Linked DNA regions of Panacibacter ginsenosidivorans. Each later gene encodes a partner of the first gene's protein in a complex. Links are inferred from orthologs where the notes say so. Each region holds a gene or a part of one and is shown in the gene's direction. Other genes may lie near its edges.

What was found.
Region 2: the proteins of accD (region 1) and accC are in contact, whole or in part, in a solved structure (PDB 8UXZ), measured with the Escherichia coli proteins. The link is inferred for Panacibacter ginsenosidivorans from one-to-one orthologs.
Region 3: the proteins of accD (region 1) and accB are in contact, whole or in part, in a solved structure (PDB 8UXZ), measured with the Escherichia coli proteins. The link is inferred for Panacibacter ginsenosidivorans from one-to-one orthologs.

The regions. Positions count from the first base shown.
Region 1 is NZ_CP042435.1:4,820,087-4,831,387, forward strand. The notes cover bases 4,541-7,503. They hold accD (acetyl-CoA carboxylase, carboxyltransferase subunit beta), read left to right. Parts: upstream 4,541-5,540; coding sequence 5,541-6,467; downstream 6,468-7,503. Other genes in these bases: fbaA (class II fructose-bisphosphate aldolase), read right to left, coding at 4,541-5,193; smpB (SsrA-binding protein), read left to right, coding at 6,523-6,963; FRZ67_RS20525 (OsmC family protein), read left to right, coding at 7,001-7,503. In the rest of the region: FRZ67_RS20490 (acetyltransferase domain-containing protein), read right to left, coding at 1-894; FRZ67_RS20495 (sterol desaturase family protein), read left to right, coding at 1,191-2,183; FRZ67_RS20500 (DUF4846 domain-containing protein), read right to left, coding at 2,263-3,096; FRZ67_RS20505 (ABC transporter substrate-binding protein), read left to right, coding at 3,164-3,961; more of fbaA, read right to left, coding at 4,120-4,540; more of FRZ67_RS20525, read left to right, coding at 7,504-7,504; FRZ67_RS20530 (fasciclin domain-containing protein), read left to right, coding at 7,816-8,766; FRZ67_RS20535 (sensor histidine kinase), read left to right, coding at 8,822-9,874; FRZ67_RS20540 (LytR/AlgR family response regulator transcription factor), read left to right, coding at 9,855-10,613; FRZ67_RS20545 (hypothetical protein), read right to left, coding at 10,701-11,099.
Region 2 is NZ_CP042435.1:168,765-178,022, forward strand. Bases 1-2,830 are described here. They hold accC (acetyl-CoA carboxylase biotin carboxylase subunit), read left to right. Parts: upstream 1-661; coding sequence 662-1,999; downstream 2,000-2,830. Other genes in these bases: accB (acetyl-CoA carboxylase biotin carboxyl carrier protein), read left to right, coding at 85-552; pdhA (pyruvate dehydrogenase (acetyl-transferring) E1 component subunit alpha), read left to right, coding at 2,302-2,830. In the rest of the region: more of pdhA, read left to right, coding at 2,831-3,297; FRZ67_RS00740 (tetratricopeptide repeat protein), read left to right, coding at 3,361-4,053; ribH (6,7-dimethyl-8-ribityllumazine synthase), read left to right, coding at 4,058-4,540; FRZ67_RS00750 ((Fe-S)-binding protein), read left to right, coding at 4,736-5,455; FRZ67_RS00755 (glucosamine-6-phosphate deaminase), read right to left, coding at 5,464-6,198; FRZ67_RS00760 (PfkB family carbohydrate kinase), read right to left, coding at 6,205-7,311; FRZ67_RS00765 (cyanophycinase), read left to right, coding at 7,852-8,736; FRZ67_RS00770 (TIGR01459 family HAD-type hydrolase), read right to left, coding at 8,733-9,258. UniProt on the Escherichia coli protein: This protein is a component of the acetyl coenzyme A carboxylase complex; first, biotin carboxylase catalyzes the carboxylation of the carrier protein and then the transcarboxylase transfers the carboxyl group to form malonyl-CoA.
Region 3 is NZ_CP042435.1:159,326-170,582, forward strand. What follows is about bases 8,339-11,257. They hold accB (acetyl-CoA carboxylase biotin carboxyl carrier protein), read left to right. Parts: upstream 8,339-9,523; coding sequence 9,524-9,991; downstream 9,992-11,257. Other genes in these bases: FRZ67_RS00715 (T9SS type A sorting domain-containing protein), read left to right, coding at 8,339-8,469; efp (elongation factor P), read left to right, coding at 8,760-9,326; accC (acetyl-CoA carboxylase biotin carboxylase subunit), read left to right, coding at 10,101-11,257. In the rest of the region: FRZ67_RS00690 (glycosyltransferase family 2 protein), read right to left, coding at 1-902; FRZ67_RS00695 (homoserine dehydrogenase), read right to left, coding at 1,104-2,360; FRZ67_RS00700 (homoserine O-acetyltransferase family protein), read right to left, coding at 2,428-3,486; FRZ67_RS00705 (O-acetylhomoserine aminocarboxypropyltransferase/cysteine synthase family protein), read right to left, coding at 3,724-5,049; FRZ67_RS00710 (trans-sulfuration enzyme family protein), read right to left, coding at 5,364-6,566; more of FRZ67_RS00715, read left to right, coding at 7,126-8,338. UniProt on the Escherichia coli protein: This protein is a component of the acetyl coenzyme A carboxylase complex; first, biotin carboxylase catalyzes the carboxylation of the carrier protein and then the transcarboxylase transfers the carboxyl group to form malonyl-CoA.

The DNA.
Region 1 (11,301 bases):
CGTTTCAGTTAGTGCCAGTATTATTAGTGCTGGTCCAATCGTCATACACAAATACATTAAAGAAGGCGGGTATTTTGTTGTATTCAAAAATGAAAGCAGCGTATATGTTGCATCTTTTTGTACAGACCATTGTGCCGGATCGCCGTACATATTTATAAAGCGCAGCAGAATAAATAAAATCGTTATCGTTAATCCCGAAAACAAGATAAGTACTTTCCTGCGCCTGGCCTCGTAATACGATCTGTAGATCGTTCCAAATGCGTAACCCAACAGCATTACACCAGCCCACGGCAATGCAGTGTAGAACATCAATATCACATGATTGTCCCCAAGTGGAATGGCATTGAAGCCTGAGGCGATAAAAGCTTTTGTAAGCAGGGAACCAATATCACTGCCATCAGTTCTTATATAATCAAAAATATTATGACCTATTACCAGTAATAGCCCTGTAATGACAATTACAGTCATAGAAGTTCTTGTCAGTAATCCAAGAATGATCATACTAAAACCTATTGCCCATATAACCTGGAGTATGATCTTATGATATAACGGGTCGTAAGTAAGCGCTAATGTAATAATAGTGATCTCTGCAAGTATTAACCACAAGCCCCGCCTGATAAGAAATGAACTTAACTCTTTTTTTGTTTTACGCTGCCCTGCTATAAATGCAGACACGCCTGAAAGAAATACAAATGTTGGTGCACAGAAATGCGTTATCCATCTCGTGAAAAACAAAAATGGTGTTGTAGTGGCCAGGTTAGTTGGTGTATCATCCATGCCATGTATGTGAAAAAAATCTCTTACATGATCAAGTGCCATAATGAGCATTACAAGTCCGCGAAGTATATCTATAGAATGAACCCGCTGTTTTGTTGGTGTTGGTGATACTGTCATTTTAAGTAAAAAATTATATAAGAAAGATAAAACAGTTCAGTCAATTGTTTAAGCTAAATATATGAGTGGCCGCTTACTTGTTCATGACAGAACAAAACGTTGAAGAGTGCGACGCAAGTAAAGTTTAACAGCAATACAGCAGTTGGGTATAAAAAAATATTACACATGGCTTTGCAAGCTAAAAATGAAGTGGTTATTGATAATAACAAAAAGTTTTATCAGTAATTAAATGATAATTTTATTTGTACGTAAATGATAATTGTAATTTTTCTGACGATTAATATCTGGTTAAAAAAATGGATATTCTGAAACAACTTTATGATGAAGTAATTGGATTCTTTGGCATTGGTCATTGGGTTGAAATGATGCAAAAGAATGATTACAGCAGCCTGCTAACATTTGATGGAGTAATTGCTGCTATCGGCCCGCTTATACCGCTGATATTATTGATAGAAATTTTCCGTGCCATATTCTATAAGAAATTTAAGATGGAAGAATATAAGATTCCATTTATAATTTTTGTTGCCAACAGGTTTATCTCGCGTTTCATTGCTATAGCTGCCGTTGCATTTTGTATTGGTTTATTTGAAAAGTATGCGATCTTTAAAACAGGCTTTACCTGGTATTGGCTTATCTATGGTTACATAGTATGGGAGCTTGCACATTTTGTCTATCATTATCTTGGGCATAAAGTAAGATTATTCTGGTGCCTGCATTCAACGCACCATGCACCGGAGACCATGAACCTTTCCGTAACATTCGCACATTTTTTTCTTGAAGCGCCTTATGCAGATTTTATCCGCACAAGTATTTGTATTCTATTAGGTGTAAACCCGCCGTTATTGTTTTTTATCATGTTCATCGATGGTACATGGGGTGCATTTATTCATGTGGGCGAAAATTTTATGAAAGATGCACGCATGGGATTCCTGAATAAAATAATATTAACACCTTCCCATCATCGTGTACATCATGCAAAAAATCCGTTGTATATGGATACTAATTTTTGTAATCTTCTCAATATTTGGGATAGAATGTTTGGCACATTTCAGTATGAGGACACGAGTATACCTATTCAATACGGTATCACAAGAAAGATCAATGCAAAAAATTTCTGGGACGTTTATTTTGGCGAGATCTATTATCTGTTTCTCGATATGAAAAATGCACCAGGCATTACCAATAAACTATTGTATATGATTATGCCTCCCGGCTGGAGCCATACAGGTGATCATAAAACGGCGGCTGTTATTAAGAAAAAATTGAAAGAAGAAAAAGAAACTGCATAAGAGATTTTTGTTGTCAGCTTTTCTTTTTTTGGCATCGGTTGTTGCGTCGCACTCTTGTACAGTTAATTCTTTATGCAGCTTAATTCTTCCATCGTTTTAATTGATTCTCTTCAAAGATCCATCCGGGTGTTATAACTTTTGAATGCTTATCAACTTCATACCACGGGCTCAACTTTTTGTTATTCGGATTAATAACAATATGCATATCCTGCGCAGGCATATAACCTTGGGCAAGTAAATAAATTTTCTTTCCGGTTATTTCATTAACAGCAACATCTGCAACAACCATTGCATGGCCTGGGGAACCTGCTTTTACTAATATATCTCCCGGTTGCATTTCTTTCATCGCAATATTACCAGTCATTTCATCAACAGTATAAGTACCACAATTAATAAATACATCCTGCATAAATTGTAACATTAGGTTATGCTTATCCTGTTCAGGATTATTAATACGGTATAACCAATCCTGGAAATTGAAATTTTTATTTGCCGATTTAAAATTGATCTTACTGTATTCATTCCTTGAAAAATAATATTCTGCTCTCAGTCTCATAATTGCATCAGCACATTGCTGAAGGTCTTTATTGCCTGTAGAAAAATCAAGTACTGCATAATGTAAAGTTTGATCGGGTTTAGGTTGCCCATTGTATAAATAAACGGTATTGTTTTTCCTGAGTTTTATCTTTTGCAGCCACGCTCCAAAAGAAGCATCAGGCATTGTAACCCTTTTATAACCTTCGGGTAAAGGAATTTCATAAATGTATTGCGGTGGCCTGACAGAAGTTTTATTAGAAGTAATAGCTGATGAAGTAGTTTTTACGCCAGGTAATTCAGCAAGATCATTAAAGACAACAATAAGTACAATGCAGCAGCAAAGCAGCACGAAAAAGATGATACTCATTTGCTTCATAGCTAAGGTTTAGCTTATGATGCAGTTTTGCAGGTTTTCCATAAGTTGGTAAAAACTATCTTTACGTATGTTTGAAATGGTTGATCATTTACAAAGAAAAGTAAAGCTTACTAACTACCCGCTAAAGCGTATCATTTCCCTTGTGCCCTCACAAACAGAATTATTGCATGATCTTGGCTTGGAAGGAGAAGTAATTGGCATCACTAAATTCTGTGTGCATCCACAAAGCTGGTTCAGAAACAAAACAAGAATCGGTGGCACAAAGAACGTGAACATAGAAAAAGTAAAATCGCTGGAACCCGATCTGATTATTGCCAATAAAGAAGAAAATGTGAAGGAACAAATTGAAGAACTAGAAAAGATAGCACCTGTTTGGGTAAGCGATATATATAATCTTGAAGATGCGATTGATATGATTGAGAGCATTGGGGTGCTTATAGACCGAAGCCAGCAATCAAAACAGATTAGTCAAAATATTCAACAGCAGTTTCAAAAATTGCAAGCTGAAAACTTTCAACTACCCACTGCTTATCTAATCTGGCGCAATCCTTACATGACTATCGGCGGAGATACTTTTATAAATGATATGTTGAAAAGGTGTGGTCTGCAGAACGTGTTTGAAAAAGAACAACGTTATCCGGAAATTACTTTGCAGCAACTTAAAGAACACAGTGTTCAATTGATATTACTTTCATCAGAACCCTATCCATTTAAAGAAAAACATGTGGAAGAAATAAAAGCAGTTTTACCTGCTGCAAAAATATTAATGGTAGATGGAGAAATGTTTAGCTGGTACGGGAGCCGTCTTTTATACGTAGTGCAATACTTCAAAGAATTGATCAATAAGATAAATGAGTACCCGTAAACAAAATATAATGACATTGCATAAAATGCTGCACAAAGAACAAAGCGTACAAGTGAGTGACACAACCAAAGTATCGTAGCAGCAATGCAGCTTACTTCATAAAAATAGAAAGAGAGAAGCAATGCCTCTCTCTTTACTTATGGTCAACTGGATAACCTTTACTTATTTCTGCCGATGCAATTTAGATCGGTAAATGCTTCTTCCAGGCGTTTTACAAAATTGTCCTGGCCTTTTCTCAACCAAACACGCGGATCGTAATATTTTTTATTTGGTTTTTCTGCACCTTCAGGATTACCAAGCTGGCCCTGCAGGTAAGCTTCATTCTTTTTGTAATAACCAAGTACACCTTCCCAAAATGCCCACTGCATATCAGTATCAATATTCATTTTTATTACACCATAATCCAGTGTTTCGTGGATCTGGCTTTTTGGAGAACCGCTACCACCATGGAATACAAAGTAAACTGGTTTACTGCCTGCGGATAAACCAAGTTTTTGTGCGATAAATTCCTGGCTGTTTTTCAAAATTGCAGGACGCAGTTCCACATTACCCGGACTGTACACACCATGAACATTGCCAAATGAAGCGGCCACTGTAAATCTTGAACCAACCTTGCTCAATGCATCATAAGCCTGTGATACTTCAGAAGGTTGTGTATAAAGTTTTGAATTTTCTACATCAGAATTATCAACACCATCTTCTTCACCACCTGTTACACCAAGCTCTATCTCGATGCTCATGCCCAGTTTGTTCATGCGTTTGAAAAATTCAAAAGAGAGCTCAATATTTTCATGCAGCGGTTCTTCACTGAGATCGAGCATGTGTGAACTATATAAAGGACGACCGTTCTTCGCTTTGTATTCTTCGCCGGCAGTTAATAAGGCATCTATCCATGGCAACCATTTTTTTGCTGCATGGTCTGTATGCAATACAACAGGTACACCATAATATGCAGCAACATTATGTACATGCATGGCACCGCTTACAGCACCAATAATGTTTGCCTGTAATTTATCGTTAGGCATTCCTTTACCTGCAAAGAACTGTGCACCTCCATTGCTGAATTGTATAATAACAGGAGAACCTACTTTAGCTGCAGTTTCCAATACCGCATTTACAGAGTCTGTACCAATTACATTTACTGCCGGAAGTGCAAATTTGTTTTCTTTGGCATCATCATACAATGCCTGTAATTCATCACCGAACAGAACGCCGGAAGAATATTTAGCCATGCTTATTTACTTTTTATTGAAGATTGTTTTTGGGGTAGCGAAGATACTGTTTAACACTGATAAAATACTGTGTTTTCTTATGTTCCCGGCTGTAGATACACTAATGAACATTTGTTGCGTCGCACACTTTTACTGAAGAAAAGCTATGAGCTTTTAGCTGCGAGCTGCGAGTTTTTTTGGCTCGAAGCTCATAGCTCGTGGCTCACAGCTTATCATTGTTCTAAACGCACAAGTGAGTGACACAACCGCCGATGCCACCTATACAAGAAGCTGGTATCCAAATTATTTTCACGAAAAAATCCGTAATTGGCTAAACTCCTTATTTTTGCTTTCTTCAATACGCCTTTATGACAATAAAAAAGGAAGAGGATTTTGATACCAGCTTGTCGGGGGAAGAGGGTTCCAACGTACAACATGGAGAACCGAGGCAGAAATGGTATAAGCGTTTGAGAAAAGGTATCACTACATCCACGGCTGATAAAAAAGAAACTCCGGAAGGGTTATGGAACAAATGCCCGGAATGCAATTATATAACCACTACAACAGAATTACAGGAGAATCTTTTTGTTTGCCCCAAGTGCAATTACCATCACCGTATTAGCAGTGAGGATTATTTTGATATTCTTTTCGACAATGGCGAATACAAAGTAATGTATGACAACATTGTAAGTAAAGATTTCCTGGGCTTTACAGATCTGAAACCATATAAGAAAAGACTGGAAGAAATTCATGCAAAGACTGATCTTAAAGACAGTATGCGTGTGGGTGTGGGCAAAGTAAACGGCCAGGAACTGGTAGTTGCCTGTATGGATTTTGAATTCATTGGCGGTTCTCTTGGTAGTGTGATGGGAGAGAAGTTTAGCCGGGCTGTTGATTTCTGTCTTGAACATAAATTACCTTACCTTGTTATAAGTAAAAGTGGCGGTGCACGTATGATGGAAAGTGCTTTTAGCTTAATGCAGTTAGCTAAAACAAGCGGCAAGCTGGCACAACTGAGTGAGGCAAAACTGCCTTACATTTCTTTACTAACCGATCCAACTTTTGGGGGTATCTCGGCAAGCTTTGGTATGCTGGGTGATCTTAATATTGCAGAACCGGGTGCACTTATTGGTTTTGCGGGGCCACGTGTAATAAAAGAAACAATTAAGAAAGACCTGCCTCCGGGTTTCCAGCGCAGTGAATTTTTACTGGAGCACGGATTCCTTGATTTTATTATTGACAGAAAGAAATTGAAAGAGCGCATCACACAGCTGATCGTGCTTTTGAAAAACTAATTATAATTATTCAGCTATTTTTGCATCCCTTCACTTTACGGTGAAGGGATTTTTTATGGCAAAAGAAATGAACAACAGGCAGGCGTATTATAATTACTACATAGATGATAAATATGAAGCAGGCATCGTATTGCTGGGCACAGAAGTTAAATCCATACGCGATGGTAAAGTAAGTTTCAATGATGCATTCTGTATGTTTGAAAAAAATGAATTGTGGGTGCGTGGCCTATACATAGCAGAATATTCGCATGGTACGGTGAATAATCATATCGCGGTACACGATAGAAAATTATTGCTTACCAAACGTGAGTTAAAGAAGTTGCAAACGAAGATGAAAGAAAAAGGGTTTACCATTGTGCCGTTGAAAGTTTATTTTAATGAAAAAAATCTTGTAAAAGTAGAGATTGGGTTAGGCCGTGGTAAAAAACTGCACGATAAAAGAGAGACCATTAAAGAACGCGATACACAAAAAGAAATAAAAAGGTATTTGAAGTAGGAGAGCACAATCTGTCTTATAATATTAATGCACTACTATGAACGCTTATGAATTAAAAGCACTCCAAACGCCACTCAAAGAAAAGTATCGTAATAATCCCGTCGCTGCACTTGTAACACTTAAAGCCGAAGGAAAACTTGGTGAGAATATTTCCTGTAAAGTAGAAACGGGCCGTGCTATAGCTTCTGCTGGTTTGCATCCTGCCACAGGTGGAGATGGATTGCATCTTTGTTCGGGAGATATGTTGCTTGAAGCGCTTGTAGCTTGTGCAGGCGTTACATTAAAGGCGGTGGCCACTTCAATGGGTATTGAAATAAAAAGCGGAACTGTAAAAGCAGAAGGCGATATTGATTTTTCCGGTACGCTTGGTGTTTCAAAAGAAGTGCCCGTAGGTTTTAAAATGATCAGACTTTATTTTTTGCTTGAAACAGGTGCATCTAAAGAAACGCTTGAAAAACTGTTGCAGCTTACAGAAAGATATTGCGTGGTCTACCAGACTATCACTAAAGGAACTGCTATTAATACTTCTATAGAAAATTAAAATACATTTTTGTTTGCCAGCCATAAAGCATTTGTCATCATTTGTTGTGTCACTCACTTGTACGTTCGGAACAATTATAAGCTCTGAGCCACGAGCTATAAGCCTTTAGCCAAACAAACTCGCAGCTAAAAGCTCGTAGCTTTTTTCCAGTACAAGTGTGCGACGCAACGGCAGCTAAATTGAAAAACCGGAGATTGGTACAAAAGGTTGGTTTATCCATTTTACTATACCGTTCACGAACAGAAATCTACAATTCGTCGTAAAAGCAAAACGATGTGTAAGCATATGTGTTACTCTAATAAAACACATATATGAGAGCATCTATCATCTTAAAAAATCTTTTCCTTACTGCCTTTGTTCCTTTTGTGATGGCCAGTTGTAATAGTAACGACGATACCCCGCAGCCGCAGCCAACGGATCCTACGATTGCAGAAATTGCCGCTTCAGACACTTCTTTTTCTTTTTTGTTGGCGGCTGCTACCAAAGCAGGGTTGGTTGACGAATTATCCGCACCTGGTGCGCTAACGGTTTTTGCACCTACCAATAACGCATTCAGGGCTGCAGGTTTTCCTACACAGACCTCTGTTGAAGCCGCTGACGCTACAACATTGGCAGGCATTCTTACTTATCATATCATTTCAGGTAAAGTATTGGCTGCAGACGTACCAGCTGGTCCTAATGCCGCCGTAACTGTTTTAAGTGGCGGAACTGTTTACACAACTTCAAATAGTTTGGGTGTATTTGTAAATGGAGTAAAAGTCGTGACAGCAGATATTGCAGCTTCTAACGGGGTGGTGCATGTTATTGGTAAAGTATTAATACCGCCATCCGGCAACATTGTAGAGACTGCCGTTGCAAATCCTGATTTCAGTTACTTGGTGGCAGCAGTATTAAGGGCAAGTGAGGGAACGACAGATGTGGCAGGCGTATTATCAGGCACAGACCCACTCACCGTTTTTGCACCAACCAACCAGGCTTTTATCAATGCAGGTTTTGCTACTATTGCAGATATACAGGCCGCAGATCCTGATGTGCTTACATCTATTCTTACCTATCATGTAGTAAACGGAAGAGTATTCTCTTCAGATCTTACAGATGGAGCTACACCTTCCACACTTAATGGTGGTACTGTTACCATTGATCTGGGGGCTACAGCTACTGTAAAAGGCAATACTAATACAACAGCTTCAAATATCGTAGCTACAGATATTGTGACCACTAACGGTGTGATACATGTAATAGACCAGGTTTTACTACCATAATATAAATTCACATGGCCCATCCGAACAATACGGGTGGGCTTCTTGTTTTTATTTAATGTTTTTTAACCACAAATACAGGTACGTTTTTATTCTGTTACTTGCTGCATATACTTATATCAATACGGAGTTGTGCCAGGTATATACTTATTTCCAGATCAATATTCATTGGTATTACTCATTCGTGGTTATTTTGTTGATTACATTTTTTACATGGGAGGCTAACAGGTTGTTGTCTCCGGTTTTTGAAAAATGGCTTCCCGGTAATGAACATATCATCCGCAGAAGCGTACTATTCTTTTTTGTGGGATTATCCGTTGCATATCTGGCTACTATTGGGGTTAACTTGTTTTTTGCAAGCATTATTTTACATGAACCGCAGGCTTCTATTCTTAATCCGCTAAAGCTTACTTTGATTTATACGTCTTTAATTAATCTGCTATTGCATTTGCTGAATCTTGTAATGGTTTATCAAAAGGAATTTAAAACCAAAGAACTTGAAGCAGAAGAATTAAAAAGGATGCATGCACAGGCAGAATTATCTGCCATAAAGCAGCAGATCAATCCTCATTTTTTATTTAACAACCTAAATGTATTGTCTGGCCTTGTGATGCAGCAAAGTGCGGATGCCAATCATTTTATTGAAGCTTTTTCGAAAGTATATATGCATATACTCAATAATCATAATAAGGAATTAATTGAATTAGATAAGGAGCTGAATTTTTTACAGCCTTATTTCTTTCTGCTTAAACAACGCTTTCCTGATGCTATTGAATTAGATATAGATGTACCGGAGAGATATAAAAGTCATTACATTATTCCGGTAGCACTACAGATGCTTGTAGAAAATGCCATTAAACATAATATTGTTTCAAAAAAAAGACCATTATATATTAAGATATATGCCAATGGCAACAAAACCATTTCTGTTATTAACAAGTTGCAACCTAAGCAGCAAACAGGGCCGGGTTCTAATATTGGTTTAAATAATATTCGCAAGCGTTATGAGTTAACTGCCGGCAAAGAAATTATTATAATAAAAGATGAATCTTCTTTCTCTGTAACCTTACCATTAATTGAAATAAACACCTATGAGGGTACTAATAATTGAAGATGAAGCAGTAGCTGCCCACCGATTACAGCTTATGCTGAAAGATTATGATGCTTCTGTAGATTTGCTTGCCTGCCTGGATAGTATTGAGGAATCTGTTGCATGGCTTCAGCAACATGAACACCCGGATGTTATGCTGCTGGATATTCAACTTGCAGATGGATTCAGCTTCGAAATATTTAAACGCACCAGCTATCAAAAGCCTGTTATTTTTACCACAGCATACAATGAATATGCACTGGATGCTTTTCGTTATTTTAGTGTTGATTACCTCCTCAAGCCAGTAAGTTTCGATGCACTGAAAGCTGCCCTGGATAAATATAAATTCATTACTAATGCAGCACATACTGACTATGCCAGCATTTTCAAAGCATTGAAAAATTTTCCTACAGATCAATACAAAGAACGTTTTCTTGCTAAAATAGGCCAGCGGCTTATATTCATAAAAACAAGTGAGGTTGCCTATTTCAGGGCAGAAGATAAGGTCACTTATATTATAGACAAGCAAGGGAATAAATTGCCTGTTGATTATACACTTGAGAAACTGGAAACAGTTTTAGATCCGCGTTATTTTTTTCGTTTGAACCGTAAAGTTATCGTCTCTATCGATAGTATTGCGCAGGTAAAACCTTATCATAATAGCAGGCTAATGCTTTATCTGAAAGATGGGAATAAATCAGATGACATGATCATTAGCAGAGAACGTGTGCCAGAATTCAGGCAGTGGGCCGAGCAATAATAGAGATTAATTTTTTCAGCAGTATAATTTTATGGCATCGCCGGTTGTGTCACTCACTTGTACTTTCTGAAAATATATCAGCAGTAATTATTTTTTATCACGCTCCTCTATATTCATCTCAGGCAGCAATGCCATTACCTGTATTATACCTGCAGCAAGCAGCAGCAAATAAAGACCGGTTTTTTTTTCAGGGCATTCACCAAGTAAACAAACGCTTAGTAAAAGATAATTTCGAAATGCCCATGCAAGGTTAATGGCTGCAATAAATACATTGGTACGCTTGGCCCAAATCTTAGGAACGATAAAAAAGATAAGACACACAACAGATAACACCACATTTAGATAGCCGGGCTTTCCAAAGCTGGTACCTTCAGAAGAAAAACCAGTAACTGTTATATTTTGGCTGGCAATAAATGTCCACGGCATAAAACATATACCGATCAATGCAAACACGGCTATTATTCCTATTAGTTGAGAATGTTTCATAAAATAAAAGGATCACCTGCATGATCCTTTTTTGTTTGAGGTCCCGAGCAGATTCGAACTGCTGTGGAAGCTTTTGCAGAGCTCTGCCTAGCCACTCGGCCACGGAACCATTTTTTTCAGGCTGCGAAAATAGGGTATTTTTGAAAAATGAGCACACAATTGAATGCTCATATTTTTTGAGTGATATTATTTATCTTTTTAT
Region 2 (9,258 bases), 4.7 Mb from region 1 along the record:
CTTTTTATCAAAAATTGCCTACTTTGCTCCTCCTTTCGGGGTAAAATCGCTTAAAAACATTACAAAATCCCAAAAATTCGAATTATGGACTTCAAGCAGATACAGGAACTTATTAAGATCATCAACAAGAGCAACATTGGGGAAATTAGTATTGAAGAAAAAGAGTTTAAAATTACCATCAAACAAAAAGAAGACAACATACAAACAGTGGTTACAGCTGCACCCGCACCTGTTTATGCTGCACCTGCACCGGCAGCCCCGACCGCAACGTCAGCTTCTGCGCCTGCAGCCGCTGCTCCTAAGGCTGATAACCTTATAACAATAAAGAGCCCGATGATCGGTACATTCTACCGTAAATCATCTCCGGATAAACCCAATTTTATAGAAGTGGGTGATGAAGTTTCACCAGGCAAAACAGTTTGCATTATTGAGGCAATGAAACTCTTTAATGAAATAGAAAGCGAAGTCAGCGGCAAGATCGTAAAAGTTTTAGTTGATGATGCAAGCCCTGTAGAATATGACCAGCCACTCTTCCTGGTTGAGCCAGCTTAATTTGAAGATGAGGCAATTTGAAAATTTGAAAATGTTTGTAAAAGCATTTCAATTTCAGCTTGCCTTTATTTAAGACATTTTCAAATCATCAAATTTTCAAATTGAAAACATGTTCAAAAAAGTACTTATAGCCAATCGTGGCGAAATTGCTCTTCGTGTTATCAGAACCTGCCGCGAAATGGGCATCAAAACCGTTGCTGTTTATTCTACCGCAGATAAAGACAGTTTACATGTAAAGTTTGCAGATGAAGCCGTTTGTATTGGCAAACCCCAGAGTAGTGAATCATACCTGAATATCCCTCATATTATGGCTGCTGCAGAAATTACTAATGCAGACGCTATTCATCCTGGTTATGGTTTTTTGGCAGAGAATGCCAAGTTCTCAAAAATCTGTGCAGACCATGGTATCAAATTCATTGGCCCAACACCAGAGATGATCAACTCAATGGGAGATAAGATCACTGCAAAAGATACCATGATCAAAGCCGGCGTACCTGTTGTACCCGGTGGTGAAGGTTTGCTTGAAAGTGTATCGCAAGCGAAAGCACTTGCCAAAGAAATCGGATACCCCGTGATCTTAAAAGCAACTGCAGGTGGTGGTGGTAAAGGTATGCGTGTAGTTTGGCAGGAAAGCGATATAGAAAAAAACTACAATACTGCGAAACAGGAAGCTGGCGCATCTTTTAAAAACGATGGTATCTATATGGAAAAATTCGTGGAAGAACCACGCCATATAGAAATACAGGTTGCAGGTGATCGTTATGGCACTGTTTGCCACCTTAGTGAAAGAGATTGCTCTATTCAGCGTCGTCACCAGAAACTGGTAGAAGAATCGCCTTCTCCTTTTATGACTGCTGAACTTCGTGAAAAGATGGGAGCAGCAGCTATTAAAGCTGCCAGCGCTATTGCTTATGAAAGTGTTGGGACAATTGAATTTCTTGTTGATAAGCACCGCAATTTCTACTTCATGGAAATGAATACGCGTATACAGGTAGAGCATTGTGTAACAGAAGAAGTGATCAATTTTGATCTTATAAAAGAACAGATAAAAATTGCCATGGGGGAGAAGATCTCCGGGCAAAGTTATACGCCACAAATGCATGCTATTGAATGTCGCATAAATGCTGAAGATCCATATAATGATTTTCGTCCGTCACCCGGTAAGATCACCACACTTAACACACCCGGTGGTCATGGTGTACGGGTAGATAGCCATGTATATACAGGTTATACCATCCCACCGTATTACGATTCCATGATAGGAAAACTCATTGCTATTGCGCGTACAAGAGATGAAGCCATCAACACTATGTACCGTGCTTTAAGCGAGTATGTAATTGAAGGTGTAAAAACAACGATTCCTTTTCACCTGCAACTGATGCAGAACGAAGATTTCAGGAAAGGAAATTTCACCACCAAGTTTCTTGAATCATTCAAAATGGTTTAATAAAAAAATCCCGCTGCTAAAGCGGGATTTTTATTTTTATATACTTAGCTGCAATACCGTTATGAGGCTTCGTTGTGTCACTCACTTGTACTTTTAAAACAGGTATGAACTATCAGGTATCAGCGTTCATTAAGCAGCGCATATTTAAACTGATATCTAACTGCGGATTGCTGAAATCCATTCCTCAGTACAAGAGTGCGACGCAAGAAAAGCTGATTAAATAATCAAATGCCAGGAACAAAAACCAAAAACGATAAACTACAAACTGTTTTCCTATATTTGCGCACCAAATTTGAATACAAGTGGCAACTAAATTTTCCAAAGAAACTTATATGTACTGGTACGAATTAATGCAATTGATTCGCCAGTTTGAGCTGAAGGCTGAAGAAATGTATAAAATGGCCGGTAAGATCCGTGGTTTTTTTCACGCTTATATAGGCCAGGAAGGCATTGGTGCCGGTTGTATGACAGCTACACGCCAGGAAGATCCGTTTATCACCGGTTACCGCGATCATGGTTTGGCCCTGGCAAAAGGCGTAAGCGCCGACGCCTGTATGGCTGAACTATATGGAAAAGCCACAGGATGCGCGAAAGGCAAGGGTGGTAGTATGCATTTCTTTAGTAAGGAGCATTATTTTTTTGGTGGTCACGGTATAGTTGGTGCCCAAATAGGTACAGGCGCAGGAATTGCGTTTGCAGAACAATACAAAGGCACAGACAACATCGTGCTTTGTTTTTTTGGAGATGGTGCTGCACGCCAGGGCATATTACATGAAACATTCAATCTTGCCATGACGTGGAAATTACCTGTTGTGTTCATTTGTGAAAACAATAATTATGCAATGGGTACTTCAGTGGAAAGAACATCAAACGTTGTAGATATTTATAAACTGGCTGATGCTTACGAAATGCCTGCAGATAAAGTGGATGGCATGAGTTGCGAAGCTGTACACGATGCGGTAGCACGTGCTGTAAAGAGAGCAAGAGAAGGTGGTGGACCTACATTGCTTGAAATGAAAACGTACCGCTACAAAGGCCACTCTATTTCTGACCCACAAAAATACCGTACAAAAGAAGAGGTTGATGAATACAAAGAACGTGATCCAATAGCGCTGGTTTTAAATACAATCAAGGAAAATAATTTTGCTACTGATGAAGAAATTGCGGCTATTGATGCACGTATTAATGCGGTAGTGGAAGCAAGTGTTAAGTTTGCTGAGGAAAGTCCATGGCCGGCAGATGATGAACTATTGAAAGATGTATATGTAGATCAGCATTATCCTTTCATTGTTGATTAAATAAAAAGATAAAACATTTTATAAATCCCAAATATCTCAATTCAAAAATTTCAAAATTCCAACATGGCTGATAAGAAAGTGCAGGTAGTAGAATCCGGCGACGCGCTGCTAAAAATCGAAAGTTTCTGGAAAAAATATTCAAAACAGGTATTGATTGCATTAGGTGTTATTGTGATAGCCGTTGGTGGTTGGTATGGTTATCAGTCATTCATCGTTGCACCAAAAGAAGAACAGGCCGCCAATGCTATTTACAAAGCAGAAGCAAATTTTCGTAAAGACTCTTTGACAGCAGCTTTAAAAGGCGATGCAAAGAGTAAAGGTTTTCTTTACATCATAAGCAACTACGGCGGAACAAAATCTGCAAACATTGCTAATTACTATGCTGGTCTTTGTTACCTGCGTACCGGTGATTTCAATAACGCCGTAAAGTACCTGAAAGATTTTTCAACAGATGCAAAGCAGATACAGATGATGGCTTACGGCGCACTGGGTGATGCTTATGGCGAGCTTGGTAAAAATGATGATGCTGTAACTTATTATAAGAAAGCTGCTGAAACATTTGATGCAGACCAGTTGAATGCTTCTGAATATCTTTTCCGTGCAGGTCTAAAGCTTGAACTGATGGGCAAAACAACAGAAGCTGTTCAGGTATATAAGGAATTAAAAGAGAAATTTCCGCAGACAGAAAAAGGCTACCAGGCCGATAAATATATTTATCGTTTAATTGTTGAACCAAACGACTTTAGTTCAAAATAATGTAATGACAACAAAAGGAAATAACGCATTAAACAAAGGCATCCCCCAGCTAAAGGATGCCTTTGTAGTTATTGTTAAAACCGAATGGAACGCACCAATTGTAAACAAGCTGGAAGCTGGTGCCAAAAAGGTTTTAAATAAATCAGGAATCAGTTTTAAAGTGCTTACTGTTCCTGGTGCTGTTGAGATCCCTTTTATCATTAAGCAGTATGCAGAAAGTATTCAAACACCTGCAGATGCATTCATTGCATTGGGCACTGTGATCCGTGGCGACACGCCTCATTTTGATTATGTGTGCAAAGCAATTACTGATGGCGTATTGTCTTTAAACATGATGCTCGAAGTGCCAACCATCTTTGGTGTGCTTACTGTGAATGATGAGCAACAGGCCAAAGAAAGGGTAGGTGGTAAACACGGGCATAAAGGAGAAGAGGCTGCAATTACCGCCATAAAAATGATCAAGCTAAACAGGTCATTAAATAAATAATTTTTGAGCCGGCCTTTTGCTTTTTACTGAAGCATCAGTTATTTTATTTTGGTTTCAGTGAATGCCGTAAATGTTATTTATGAGGTCATCTACGGCATTTCATGGCATCACCTGTTGCGTCGCACTATTTTACAATATATCTTTTTGCAACAGAGAAGGTATGTATTTAGATTATGTTCTTAATTCACTTACTGCATGAACGTTCAGATTTTTATACCATGTTTTGTTGATCAGTTATATCCTTCTGTTGCATTCAACATGGTAAAGGTTTTGCGCAAGGCAGGTTGTATAGTTGAATACAATAGTAATCAAACCTGTTGCGGGCAACCTGCATTCAATGCAGGCTTCTGGAACGAATCCAAAGATGTCTGCAGCAAGTTCATCAAAGATTTTAGTGGCAGTGATTATATAGTTGCTCCAAGTGCAAGTTGTACAGGTTTTGTAAGAAATTATTATGGCAAACTTTTCGAAGATTCTTCTGTTCACAAAGAAGTAAAAGAGCTTGGCAACCGTTTGTATGAATTCTCAGAGTTTCTTATTAAAGTATTAGAGATAGATAATTTTGGCGCAACGCTTGAGGGCAAAGCCACCTATCATGATAGTTGTGCAGCCCTAAGAGAATGTAAGATTAAAGAAGAGCCAAGAAGATTATTGAGCAAGGTTGCGGGTCTTCAGCTAACTGAAATGAACGATGTAGAAACCTGTTGCGGCTTTGGTGGCACATTTGCCGTAAAGTTTGAACCCATCAGTATTGCAATGGCAGACCAAAAAGTAACCAATGCTTTAGAAACAAATGCAGATTACATTATCAGTACAGATATGAGTTGCCTTATGCATTTAGATGGTTATATAAAAAATAAAAACGCCAATATACAAACCATGCATCTTGCCGATGTTCTTGCAAGCGGGTGGTAAAAATACATCTAAGGTTTATCAAGTAATGATGCAGCTTCTTCATCCACCATCATCATGCTGTTTTTATGCATGCGCATAATAGTTGCAGGAAATTGCGTACCAATTTCTTCTTCCATTGCTTTCTTTATTACAGGCGCTTTTTTATTTCCGTTTGCGATCATAACCGCATATCCCGCTTCTAAAAAATTTTGCAGGCCTAAAGTAATCCCCTTGCCAATGTTTACCGGCTTATCAAAATATTTTTTTTGTCCAACTGCCTTGGTTGTCTCATCAAGTTCAATTACGTGTGCATATTTATTAATATCTACACCTGGTTCATTAAAACCAATATGGCCATTCATACCAACACCAACCAGCATAAAATCAATGCCGCCTTTTTCTTCAATGATCCTATCCATTCGTTTGCATTCTTCTGTAACATCAGTTGCCAACGCATTGAATAAATGTATTTGTGAACTTTTTATTTGCAAAGGTTTGAAAATTTTGTTCTGCAAAAAATGCTGGCAACTTCCTTCCATTTCAGGTGGAATGCCTACCCATTCATCAAGGCCAATAAAAGTGCAGCGCGACAGATCAATATTTTCTGCAATAATTTTTTCAACAAATAGCTGGTAAGTCAACACGGGTGATTGTCCTGTGGCAAGACACAACACCGCGGCAGGATTTGTTTTTATAACACGAATAATTTCTTCGCTTGCTGCCAATGAAAGCGCTTCATAATCTTTAAAAATTTTAAGTTCCATATAGTATTAACTTTTTATTTGCTGTTCCAGGAATGAGATCATTTGTTCATGTTGCGGACTTAGCCCACTCTGTATATACTGTGCTGCTGTTGCATTGGCAAAGATCAAAGAATCTTCTGCATTAAGTTCCATTAATTGTCCCGCAATAAATCCTGCATTGAAATTATCTCCAGCCCCTGTCGAAATTAGTGGCTGCTCTACAAAAAAACTTTTACAAGAATTTATTCCTTCTTCAGAAAACACATAAGATGTGCCTGAGGAATGAAGCACAAGCATATCTATACCAAGTTGCTTATAAAGTTCTGAGCCCAGTAATTCCTGGTCATTCGCAAAATCTTTATTGCATACAATTTTAGAAATAATATTTGCTTCATTCCTGTTAAGACTTAGAATTGTCTTTGTGTATTTGCTGAAAACTTTTAAAAGCGATAACATTTCTTCAATTATTTCTTTGCTTCGTTTTGAACAATCTGACAGATCAAAAAAAGAGATTTGTTTTTGTCGCTTTTGATAAGCAGGTAAAATGTCGTTGATTATTCCCTGCCAGATATTTGTTGATGTATCAATCTCGCTCCAGTTAAGCACACAAAAAAGATCACATTCGTTAAAAAGATTTACCAGCACATCCAGGCCAATTACATTGATTATATCATTCCACTTCATTGAATTAAGTTCTTTCGCCTGCCCAATTATCATTTTACCATCGCGAAACTCAAACGCAATAGCTGTTCCGGGATCTGTAAAACTATGCAGTAAACAATTGGGTGAAAGATCTGCAAACGCTGTATGTATCTGCGGATAACCAAATGCGCCAATACAATTTACCGTCACACCAAGTTGTGCTAACGCATTCGATGTTATCGGCATATTGCCGCCAAGCTTTGTATTTATAATTTCATATTCAAGACTAAAGCTTCCGGATTTTTCAAGGATATATTTTCCGTAATCGTGTATAGTATTAAAAAATTCCGGCTCTGCATTGTTCTCTTTATTTTTTATAACACGCACAATCGTATCTACAAAGCCATCAAAGCCTGCTGTAACTTTTTTTGATGATAAAACTTCCTGCTTATTTTTTATTGCAGTTATAAGATCAGTAATTTTTTCTTTCATATGAAAGCTAAAAATAGTTGAAAATATTTTTATGAACCCGGCTTTCAGATCTTAATGCAACTTTTGTTGCGTCGCACACTTGTACTGCATAACTTTTTTGAACACAGAACCCTTTTTTGCGGGTGCTGTCAAAAAATACACCTTTTAGGGTATTGCCACTGCATTTATTCTATTTTAGTTTTACGCTGTTGATGAGTAAGCATATTACATTATCAACTGGGGGATGGTGTTACTTAAAAAACATTGCGGAAGGAATTACTGAAGCGTTCTTTACAACATGTAAAATTATAATACTTAAAACCATCGGCCGGCTGTAGCTACATGTTACAGCCGTTTTTTTTATTTATGAATTCTAAACTTACGATTCTAATTGCCCATTTATTTTTCTACTGTACAAGTGTGCGACGCAACAGCAGATGCCAGCTGCATTGAAGCCCGGTACATAGGTTCTCATCACATTTTTATCAAGACGTGTTAGTATCTATATGAACTTAATGTTAAGCCTGTTCCCTTATATTTGCCTAACCAGTATCAACAGGCATGATTCCAAAAGGAAAATTAATAGCAATTGGTGGCGCAGAAGACAAAGGCACCGATGAAAAAGAAGCTTTTCATGTAAACAATCTCAACTTTTTTGAGCTTGGCATTTTGCGTCGTATAGTGGAAGAAGCAGGCGGCCCATCTGCAAGAATTGAAGTAGTAACTACAGCCTCCACTATTCCATACGAAGTTGGCAATAATTATCTTGATGCATTTGGCAAAATTGGTTGTACTAATATTGGCCTTATGCATATTCGTGGCCGCGAAACAGTGAATGATAAAGATTACCTTCAACGCATACGTAACTGCGATTGTGTGATGTTTAGCGGTGGAAATCAAATGCGCCTGACAGCAGTGTTTGGTGGTACTGAATTTTTGAAGATCATTCATAAAAAATACGAGAATGAAAATTTTGTAATAGCAGGCACATCTGCGGGTGCAATGGCTATGAGCAGCACCATGATCTATGAAGGAAATGCTACACGTGCACATTTAAAAGGCGAAGTAAAAACTACGACCGGGCTTCGTTTTATGCATAATGTGATCTTTGATTCTCACTTTGAAAAACGTGGACGTTTTGGAAGACTGGCGCAGGTTGTTGCAGCAAACCCTTCGTGCATCGGTATTGGTCTTGGTGAAGATACCGGCATGTTAGTGACACAAGGCAACCGCATGGAAGCAATTGGCAGCGGGCTTGTTATTATTATTGACGGACATGAAATAAATCATACCAACATTGCAGATATACCTGAAGGCAATCCTATGAGCCTGGAACATCTTATTGTGCATTTTTGCGCGAAAGGAAACGGGTATCTTATTAAGGAAAGAAAGTTTATTGAATTGATGGGGAAGGAGACAACACCAATAATGACTGACGTTTATTAATCCACCACTGCTGTTGTACAAACATAAGTAGGCACAATACCAGTTGATCTTATTCTTGTTTCTGCATCATCGGGCAACGTATTTCCGGAAAGGACAAGTACCGTATCCAAACCAAATTTATTGCCACCGAGAATATCAGTATGCAATGTGTCGCCCACCATTAAAATTTCTTTTTTACTGATGGTCATTCTTTCGCGGATAAGATCATACGCAAACATAAACATCTGCGAATCTGGTTTTCCAAAACGTATGAAACGCTTGCCCACAATACTTTCCACCATGCTGGCAATGCCACCAATAGCAATGGATACTTCATTACTGCCACTTAATGGATAAATGTTATCTGTATTCGCAACAATGGCAGGAATCGTTCTTTTACGTAAAATATTTACGGTTTTATTCAGGTCATCAAACCAGTTGAAGCCTTCATCATCCAATAATACCAATGCATTCACCTGGTCAATGTTGTGCTGGTTAATGGCACTAACAGGTAATGTATGCAAACCAGAACTATCAATGTAA
Region 3 (11,257 bases), 4.7 Mb from region 1 along the record:
GTTTTTTTATTGCCGCTTTCATAATAAGTGCGCATGCTAACCTCTGCAAGAATACCGATGGTTATTAATTGTATACCACCAAGCAATAATATCATACCTAATAACAAAAGTGGTTTGCCCCAAATATCTTCGCCCATTATTTTTAAAACGAGCATGTAGATATTAATAATGATGCCAAGAAACAAACTGATGAAACCCATCGTGCCAAAAAGATGCATTGGTTTCTGACTATACTTTCTAAAGAACACCATAGTAACAAGATCACTCATTACCCTGAATGTTCTTCCTAATCCATATTTTGAAACACCAAATTTGCGTGCATGATGCTTTACATCAACCTGCACAATTCTGGCACCCTGCATACTTGCAAGCACCGGAATAAATCGGTGTAACTCTCCATATAAACCAAGGTCTTCAGCAATCTCTCTTTTAAAAACTTTGAGTGTGCAGCCATAATCCTGTATATAAACTTTTGTCATGCTGCGAATGATAGCATTTGCAATTTTGCTAGGTATTTTACGCAGCACAGCACCATCTTTCCTGTTCTTTCTGTTGCCGGCAACAACATCCCAATCTTCCGCTTTCAATTTCTCCAGCATCATCGGTATGTCAGAAGGATCATTCTGCAGATCACCATCAAGCATCGTTACATATGTACCGGTGGAATAATCGATACCAGCAGCCATAGCCGTACTCTGGCCGTAATTTTTGCGAAGGTCAATCAGCGTAATCCTGTCTGTAATATTTTCTTTTATGCGTTCTCTTGTTGCATCAGTAGAGCCATCATCTACAAAGATCACCTCGTAATCATAATCTTTCAAAGCAGCTTCCACGGCTTCTATCATTGGCTTAACATTGTCTTCCTCGTTCATAACAGGAATAACAACAGAGAGTTCTCTCATATAATTTATTTGCGCCGCAAAGGTAAGAGATAATGATTTCGGATTTTGGATTTGAGATTTCGGGTTTTTTGGGGACAAACTTTTGCACCTGTGGCATCACCCGTTGTGTCACTCACTTGTACGTTCAGAACAATGAGGAGCAATAAAAACAAAACCCTGCAAAAAGCAAGGTCTTGCTATATAAACTCACTCAATAAAAAACTAAATAATTCCCGCCAGTTCCAGGCTTCTCTTTTTCAAATTTCTTATTTCAATACTTTCAATAACAGGTTCCGGTGTAAGAATAAAGGAAACGCTATGTTGCTTCCACCACTTATCATTTACCAGTTTATTAAAATGAATAACACCAACAAAGTAACTTCTTTCCTGCCCGCCATGCCATTCTTCTATCCATTCAAATTCTTCTTTAGGTACATCCGTTAACTGATTAAAACTTACATATGCTTTTACATAAAAATCATTCGTTAGTTCTCCCGGTGTGTGATAATATAATTTTTTATATTCATAATGGTAATCATAACGTAATGCAGATATATCGCTCAATACAGCAGAAGCAGTAGGAAAACTACCTGCACCTTTCCCATAAAAGAATTGCTTATCTGCAAAACCACTTTCAATTACTACACCGTTGTATTCATTCTTTACAAAACTTAAATGATCATCATGTGGTACAAATTGTGGCAACACAAATGCAGCAACCTTACCACTTTTTAATTTTTGTGCCTGCGCTACGAGTTTTATATCAAAGCCTTTTTCTTTTGCAACAGCGGCGTCACTGCCCTGTATATTTTGAATGCCGGTAAATACAATATTCTCTGATTTTGTAACGATACCATAAGCGTGTGTCAGCAAGAATGTCCATTTGTTTAAAGCATCATAACCTTCCACATCTAATGCAGGGTTGCTTTCTGCAAAACCAAGCTGTTGCGCTAACAATAAAGCTTCTGTATAATCCAGTTTATCTTCAAACATCTTGGTTAAGATGAAGTTGGTAGAACCATTTACAATCGCTTTAATGCCATGTAGCAAATCGTTATCGTAATACTCTTCTAAATTCCTGATTACAGGAATAGAAGCACATGCTGCAGCTTCACATAAGAACGGCAAGCCTGTCTCTTTCTGTAAAGCAAGAATTTCAGGTAAATGTTCAGCGATCATTTTCTTGCTGGCGCTTACCACAGCTTTGCCATTTTTAAATGCAGTATGTACAATATCAAACGCTGCATCAGCGTCATCAATTACTTCTACAATTACATTGATGTCTTTATTAAACAGCAGATCATCTTTTTCTGTGGTAAATAATTCGGCCGGTGCGTTTCTTTTCTTGCCGGCATGTTTAATACATACTCTTCTTATCTCTGCTTTTAATGATGGTGTTTGTTTTAATACTTTATATAAACCTTCACCAACCACACCAAAACCAAATAATCCAATTACTAGTTTCTTGTCAGTACTCATTTTAATTCTTTTTGTTGCCCGTTTCCTGTTGCTGTTACCGGAATCCTGGTAACTGGCAACCGGTAACTTATACAGGCTTTAATTCTGTTGTATGTTGACTAATAAAATCTCTTACTAAATTTTCTATTGTTTCAAACTCCAGTAAAAATCCATCATGACCATAATAAGAATCAATAATGGCTAATTGTGCGTTTGGAATATATGCAGATAATAATTCCTGCTCACTTGTTGGAAACAGTACGTCTGATGAAATGCTTATCACCAATGCTTTTGCTTTAATACTTTGCAATGCTGCACGCACACTATCTCTGCCTCTTCCTACATTATGTTTGTCCATTGCCTGGCTTAAAAAATAATAGCTGAATGCATTAAAACGCTTGGCTAATTTTTCTCCCTGGTAACGTTGATAGCTTTCTGCTTTAAAAACTTTCTCATCAATGCTTTTGCCTTCCGTATCTATAGTAAAACCTTGCTGAGATTTCGAATAAGCTTCATAATGCCTGTAAGAAATGAGTGCAATACTTCTGGCAATCTTCATTCCTTCAAGCCCGGCATCTACCTGTTCTTCTTTCCAGGTTGCATCGTTTTCTATGCACATGCGTTGACTTGCATTGAATGCAACACCCCATGCAGAATGTTCTGCATTTGTTGCAATCGGGAAAATAAATTCAAACAATTCCGGTTTTTCAATATTCCATTCTAGTAATTGTTGCCCGCCCATTGAGCCGCCAACACCAATGTAAATTTTATCAATGTTCAAATATTTTCTCAACAATTCATAAGCCCTTGCCATGTCCCTTGTCGTGAACAATGGAAAATCATGATAGTAAGGTTTATCTGTCAGCGGATCATTATCAAGAGGAGAGATGCTGCCATAACAACTGCCCGGCATGTTTACGCAAACAATAAAATATTTAGAAGGATCAAACAATTTTGTTTCGCCGACCAAGCCTGTCCACCATTCTGCGGGATTGCTGTTTGCTGTTAACGCATGAAAGATCCATACCACATTACTCTTATCTGCATTTAGTCTACCAAGTGTTGTGTACGCCAAATGAAAGCCTGGTAACGTTCTGCCGCTTTCGAGTGTAAATGAATTGTTGTAATAAAAAATTTCCGGTTGCAATGTTTTTTATTTTGTATTTAACTATGTTGCTACTATCAGGCTTTCGTTGTGTCACTCACTTCATCGTTCAGTTCAATATTGAACAAAGCGTACAAGCGTGCGACGCAACGAAAGCTTAATTTATATTCAATTGTTGGGTTCATAAGCCCCCATCCCCTAAAGGGGAGTTTATGAACATCTCTAATAAAATATTTTACAATAATTTTTCATTCCCCCTTGAGGGGGTTAGGGGGCACACTAATTCAATGCAAACTGTGGCTCATTAACTTTTTGAAATGCCTGTTCAAGATCTGCTTTTATATCATCGATATGTTCAATGCCCACGCTGATGCGCACCATGTTTGGCAATACACCACTTGCCAATTGCTCAGCTTCGCCTAATTGTTCATGCGTAGTAGATGCAGGATGAATTACCAATGTTTTTGCATCACCAACATTTGCAAGGTGACTTGCAAGTTTCAATTCATCAATAAATTTTGCGGCCTTCTCTTTGCCACCTTTTATGCCGAACTGCAACACACCACCAAAACCATTGGGTAAATATTTTTTCGCCAATGCGTTGTACGGACTACTTGCCAAACCCGGATACCAAACATACTCAACGGAAGGATGAGATTCCAGCCATTGCGCCAATGCCAGCGCATTCTGTGCATGACGTTCTGCACGCAACGACAATGTTTCGATGCCCTGAATGAAAAGGAATGAATTGAAAGGCGCAAGAGAAGCACCAAAATCCCGAAGCCCTTCAACACGTGCACGAATAGCAAATGCAATGTTTGGCAAACCAAGCGGGTTGCCTTCTCCAAATACATCCCAGAATTTCAAGCCGTGATAACCTTCAGATGGTTCTGTAAACTGCGGGAATTTACCATTAGCCCAATTGTAATTGCCACCGTCAACGATAACCCCGCCAATGCTGGTACCATGACCACCGATCCATTTTGTTGCTGACTCTACAACAATGTTTGCACCCCATTCGATCGGTTTAAAATAATAGCCGCCTGCACCAAAAGTATTGTCAACGATCAATGGCAGATCATATTCTTTTGCAAGTGCAACAAACTTTTCAAAGTCAGGAATGTTCAAACGTGGATTGCCAATTGTTTCAAGAAAAATGGCTTTGGTATTTTTATCAATGTGCGGAACAAAACTTTCTACGTTGTCTCCATCAGCAAAACGTACATCAATACCCAAACGTTTAAAAGAAACTTTGAATTGGTTGTATGTTCCGCCGTATAAGTAAGATGTAGAAACAAAGTTGTCGCCAGCCCGGCAAATATTAGTGATGGCAAGAAATTGTGCAGCTTGCCCACTACCGGTTGCCAGGGCAGCAACACCACCTTCCAGTGCAGCCATGCGTTGTTCAAACACATCGGTTGTCGGGTTCATGATGCGTGTATAAATATTCCCGAATTCACGCAGGCCAAATAAATTGGCCGCATGTTCCGAATTGTTGAAGCCGTAAGATGTAGTTTGATAAATAGGCACGGCACGGGCCTTTGTTGTTGGATCAATTTGTTGACCGGCATGCAATTGCAAAGTTTCGAAATGTAATTTGCTCATTGTTAGAATTTTTTTTGTGTAAAGAAAAAGATTGAAGTAGGTTATTGAAATCACCAAACTGAGTGATTGAAAGAGTAGATTATTTTATGCCTTACGGCATACAACAACAGCAAAAACACATGCTTTTGCAAACATGATTTTGAGAAGATATGATTGTTGTAACCGCTTTCATTTTTATACTCTACAAATGTAATAGACTTTTTTCTTCTTCAAATTTTTGTTTACGACACTTCTGGTTTAAAATTTATTTACAGTACAAAATTATTTTTCCGCACAACTAATGATATAGGGAGGTATTCCCTATTTTAAATTCATTAGTATCCTATTTTTTGAAAATCTTTCTTTTGACCAATAGCAATGAGTGCATTTAGTTTTTCTACTGCATCGAAACCCTTTTCAAGGTCGTTTAATAAATCCTCTACTTCTTCCAATCCAACAGACAACCTTATCAGGCTATCTGCAACACCTGCATCCTTCCGTTTTTCAGCGGGAATAGATTTATGTGTCATGTTTGCAGGGTGGCACAATAAACTCTTTACTCCGCCAAGGCTTTCTGCTAATTTGAAAAGTTTGGTATTTGTTACAAATTGCACTGCTGCCTCTTCTGTATCATTTTTCAATATAAAAGAAACAACACCGCCAAAGCCTTTTGCCTGTTGCTTTGCTATATCATGATTTATATGAGACTTCAAACCGGGGTAATATACTTTATCAACTGCAGGATGTTGCTCCAAATATTCTGCTACAGCTTGTGCATTGATGCAATGTTGTTTTACACGTAACGATAATGTTTCAATACCACGAATAACTAACCAGCTATCAAAAGGAGCGAGGATGGCACCACTTGCATTTTGTATGAACTTTATTTTATCACCAAGTTCTTTGTCTTTTGCTACGACAACACCTGCAATAAGATCACTATGACCACCAAGATATTTTGTTGCTGAATGAACTACAATATCAGCTCCCAGCGTAAGAGGTTTTTGTAAGGCGGGTGATGCAAAAGTATTATCCACGCAAAGTAAGCAGCCTTGCGATTTTGCAACTTTCGCAATGGCTGCGATATCTGAAATTTTTAATGTTGGATTTGTGGGAGTTTCTATCCAGATCAATTTTGTTTTAGGTGTAACTGCATTGAACACATTTTCTACATTAGTGGTGTCAACATAGTTTACCGTAATTCCAAACTTCTCATAGATATGTGTAAACAATCTGAATGCACCGCCATAAATATCATCTACAGCAAGAATTTCATCGCCGCTTTTTAGCAGTTTAATTACTGCATCAATTGCTGCTAGTCCACTGGCAAAAGCAACACCGACGCTACCTTCTTCCAGTTCTGCAATAATGGTTTCTAATGCTGCTCTTGTTGGGTTACCGCTGCGTGCATAATCATAGCCTTTGTTTACGCCTGGCGCTTCCTGTACAAATGTGCTTGTTTGATAAATAGGAACTGCAATTGCGCCTGTTAACGGGTCTGTTGGAATGCTGTGAATGATTTGTGTTGCGTTGCTCATTTCAGAATGTTTTTGCTTCACTGATTGTTTAGTTGTGAAGCGATTAAAAAATTGATTAAACATTTTTTCAATAAAAACTTATTTGAAGAAAGAGCATTTGTTTTGCTCCCCTTTAGGGGCTGGGGGCATGGCATAAAAAAAGCTCACCCGGTAAGTCAGGTGAGCTTAATATGGTTAGCGATGTTATCGCAATTAATCAAACTTTACTCTGACTTATCTCTGCCCGCAATTGCGGACTGGAGTTGGCACCTTCTTACAAGTGAGTGACCTGTAAGGGTTGCCAAGGCTTCATCGGGCCAATTCCCTCTGCCTTTCTTGATAAGTATTTAAAGAACTGGCGCAAAGTTAACAGCGTGATTACGAAACAGCCAAATAATTTTTTGTATGATACCAGCTAAAGTATTTCATGTCATCGTCCCTTGTGTCACTCACTTGTACTATATAACTTTTGGCTACAGATTGCATCTGATGCATATCATCTTATTCAATAACAAAAGTCATTTATTTTATATAAGCATCTTGCTACTTTTAAATTTCCTTCACAATTAAACTAACCATGATGAAAAAGAAATCTATTTTTTTCGGTCTTGTGTTTGTCACTTGCTCAAACATTTCATTTAATGCAATTGCGCAGGCAACTGATGTACAGGATTCTCTTGCGTTGGTAGATTTGTACATCAGCACGAATGGCCCCGGATGGACAACCAATACAAATTGGCTAAAGGGTCCTGTATCCACCTGGTATGGAATAAAGGTAGGCGATGATTCAAGGGTATGGCAAATTGGTCTGACAAATAACAATTTAGAAGGTAGCATTCCTTCTTCTATCGGAGATCTTACAAGTCTTAATAATCTATATTTATCTGGCAATAACCTGACAGGAAGTATTCCACCTGAAATTGGTGTTCCGTATTTCTATAATTTGTATTTAAATGGTAATCAGTTGAGCGGCAGCATTCCACCTGAACTCGGTAATCATTCATATGGTTATGATAGTTGGTATGATTTATCTGATAATCAATTAAGTGGCAGTATTCCTCCTGAATTGGGTAACCTTGGTTCAGTTACCTGGTTGAATTTATCTAATAATCAGTTGAGTGGCAGCATTCCTCCGGAACTTGGTAGTATTGGAGTTACAGATTATGGCCCAAATTTGGATTTGAGCAATAACCTGCTAAGCGGTACTATTCCACCTGAGCTTGCTAATATTGCAACAAATTCATGGGGGGGACTTGCCTCATTAGATTTAAGTTATAACCAGTTAAGCGGCAGCATTCCACCTGAATTTGGTAATATTGATGAAGATAGGGGTTTCAGCCTAAATATATCCTCTAACCGTTTTACATTTGATGGAATGGAATTGATAGCAGAAAAATTACCAGGTACCCAATACGATCATCAAAAACGAATTCCTCTTCACCTCAATAACGGTGTTTTGTCAGCTTCAGCCGGAGGCACATTAAGTAATAATACTTACAAATGGTATGGTTTTCGAAGCAACGGGCATGCCCGTGTTATCGTTACAGGAGATTCTGTTTTTCATCCTACCAAGAGCGGTGTATATTATCTAAGGGTTTTTAACGCTGTTGCTACCGGACTTATCTTGAGAAGTGATACTATTTATTACAGGGAGCCACCCGCCACCGTTGCTTCTGAAGACAACTTACAGGCTAATGAGAACAAAACCCTGTTCATGATTTATCCCAATCCTGCAAAAGATATACTGCATGTACAAACAAATGGTAATACTTCATTTTCATTATTAAATCAAAATGGTAAAATATTACTTATAAAAAATGTTAATGGCAGTGGTACAATTGATGTTTCTAAAATTACTGCAGGTGTTTATTATTTGATAAACAATAGCAATAGAGAAGTGAAGAAAATAATTGTAGAAAAGTAAATATTGTTGGTAAAATAATGCGCACACAAAAGCCGCGTAAGGCATATGATTATAAGATTGCCACATTCCGATATGTCTAACACACAAAGCTATAATCGGGATTCGCAATGACGTTCCTTCTTGTTGATGAACGTTCTTCAGTACAAGAGTGCGACGCAACAGAAGGATCATCGTTAATCTGCAGCCCGGTTCATAAAATGCTTTCAATTGTTTGTGTTGAGACATAACTGTTTTTATTATTAAATACCAATGCATACATTTGCGCCCTATTCATAAAATCTATCTTATTTATGGCAACAACAGCAGACATCAGCCGCGGCCAGATATTGAAACTTGATGGCAGTCTTTATTCAGTGGTTGAATTTGGCGAGAACAAAACTGCCCGTGCCGCAGCAAAAGTGTGGGCTAAATTAAAAGGGGTTGACAATAACCGTACTATTGAAAAAACATGGAACAGTGGGGAAACTATTTTTCCTGTACGCGTGGAAAAGAAGGCCTATCAATACCTGTATAAAGATGAGTCGGGCTATAACCTGATGAACAATGAAACTTTTGAGCAAATTGCATTAGGCGAAGAAATGATTGATGCACCACAGTTTTTAAAAGATGGCAGTGAAGTGTTTGTTTTCATCAATACAGAAACAGATTTACCTATTGGCGCAGAATTGCCTGAAAAGATTGTTGTAAAAATTACCTATTGTGAACCTGGTGTTCGTGGCGATACTGCTACCCGTGCTTTAAAAGCTGCAACTGTTGAGACCGGTGCGGTGGTAAATGTGCCCTTGTTTGTAAATGAAGGAGAACTAATACGTATCAACACCAGGAACGGTGAATATGTAGAAAGAGTAAAAGAATAAAATTAACGCTGCAGTTTTTGCAATAATTCATAAAAAGAGGATGGCCACAAACCGTCCTTTTCTTTTAGCAACAAAGGCTGATTTTGATAAAAACAGAAATAAGAAAAACATGTCTTTTTATCAAAAATTGCCTACTTTGCTCCTCCTTTCGGGGTAAAATCGCTTAAAAACATTACAAAATCCCAAAAATTCGAATTATGGACTTCAAGCAGATACAGGAACTTATTAAGATCATCAACAAGAGCAACATTGGGGAAATTAGTATTGAAGAAAAAGAGTTTAAAATTACCATCAAACAAAAAGAAGACAACATACAAACAGTGGTTACAGCTGCACCCGCACCTGTTTATGCTGCACCTGCACCGGCAGCCCCGACCGCAACGTCAGCTTCTGCGCCTGCAGCCGCTGCTCCTAAGGCTGATAACCTTATAACAATAAAGAGCCCGATGATCGGTACATTCTACCGTAAATCATCTCCGGATAAACCCAATTTTATAGAAGTGGGTGATGAAGTTTCACCAGGCAAAACAGTTTGCATTATTGAGGCAATGAAACTCTTTAATGAAATAGAAAGCGAAGTCAGCGGCAAGATCGTAAAAGTTTTAGTTGATGATGCAAGCCCTGTAGAATATGACCAGCCACTCTTCCTGGTTGAGCCAGCTTAATTTGAAGATGAGGCAATTTGAAAATTTGAAAATGTTTGTAAAAGCATTTCAATTTCAGCTTGCCTTTATTTAAGACATTTTCAAATCATCAAATTTTCAAATTGAAAACATGTTCAAAAAAGTACTTATAGCCAATCGTGGCGAAATTGCTCTTCGTGTTATCAGAACCTGCCGCGAAATGGGCATCAAAACCGTTGCTGTTTATTCTACCGCAGATAAAGACAGTTTACATGTAAAGTTTGCAGATGAAGCCGTTTGTATTGGCAAACCCCAGAGTAGTGAATCATACCTGAATATCCCTCATATTATGGCTGCTGCAGAAATTACTAATGCAGACGCTATTCATCCTGGTTATGGTTTTTTGGCAGAGAATGCCAAGTTCTCAAAAATCTGTGCAGACCATGGTATCAAATTCATTGGCCCAACACCAGAGATGATCAACTCAATGGGAGATAAGATCACTGCAAAAGATACCATGATCAAAGCCGGCGTACCTGTTGTACCCGGTGGTGAAGGTTTGCTTGAAAGTGTATCGCAAGCGAAAGCACTTGCCAAAGAAATCGGATACCCCGTGATCTTAAAAGCAACTGCAGGTGGTGGTGGTAAAGGTATGCGTGTAGTTTGGCAGGAAAGCGATATAGAAAAAAACTACAATACTGCGAAACAGGAAGCTGGCGCATCTTTTAAAAACGATGGTATCTATATGGAAAAATTCGTGGAAGAACCACGCCATATAGAAATACAGGTTGCAGGTGATCGTTATGGCACTGTTTGCCACCTTAGTGAAAGAGATTGCTCTATTCAGCGTCGTCACCAGAAACTGGTAGAAGAATCGCCTTCTCCTTTTATGACTGCTGAACTTCGTGAAAAGATGGGAGCAGCAGCTATTAAAGCTGCCAGCGCTATTGCTTATGAAAGTGTTGGGACAATTGAATTTCTTGTTGATAAGCACCGCAATTTCTACTTCATGGAAATGAATACGCGTATACAGGTAGAGCATTGTGTAACAGAAGAAGTGATCAATTTTGATCTTATAAAAGAACAGATAAAAATTGCCATGGGGGAGAAGATCTCCGGGCAAAGTTATACGCCACAAATGCATGCTATTGAATGTCGCATAAATGCTGAAGATCCATATAATGATTTTCGTCCGTCACCCGGTAAGATCACCACACTTAACACACCCGGTGGTCATGGTGTACGGGTAGATAGCCATGTATATACAGGTTATACCATCCCACCGTATTACGATTCCATGATAGGAAA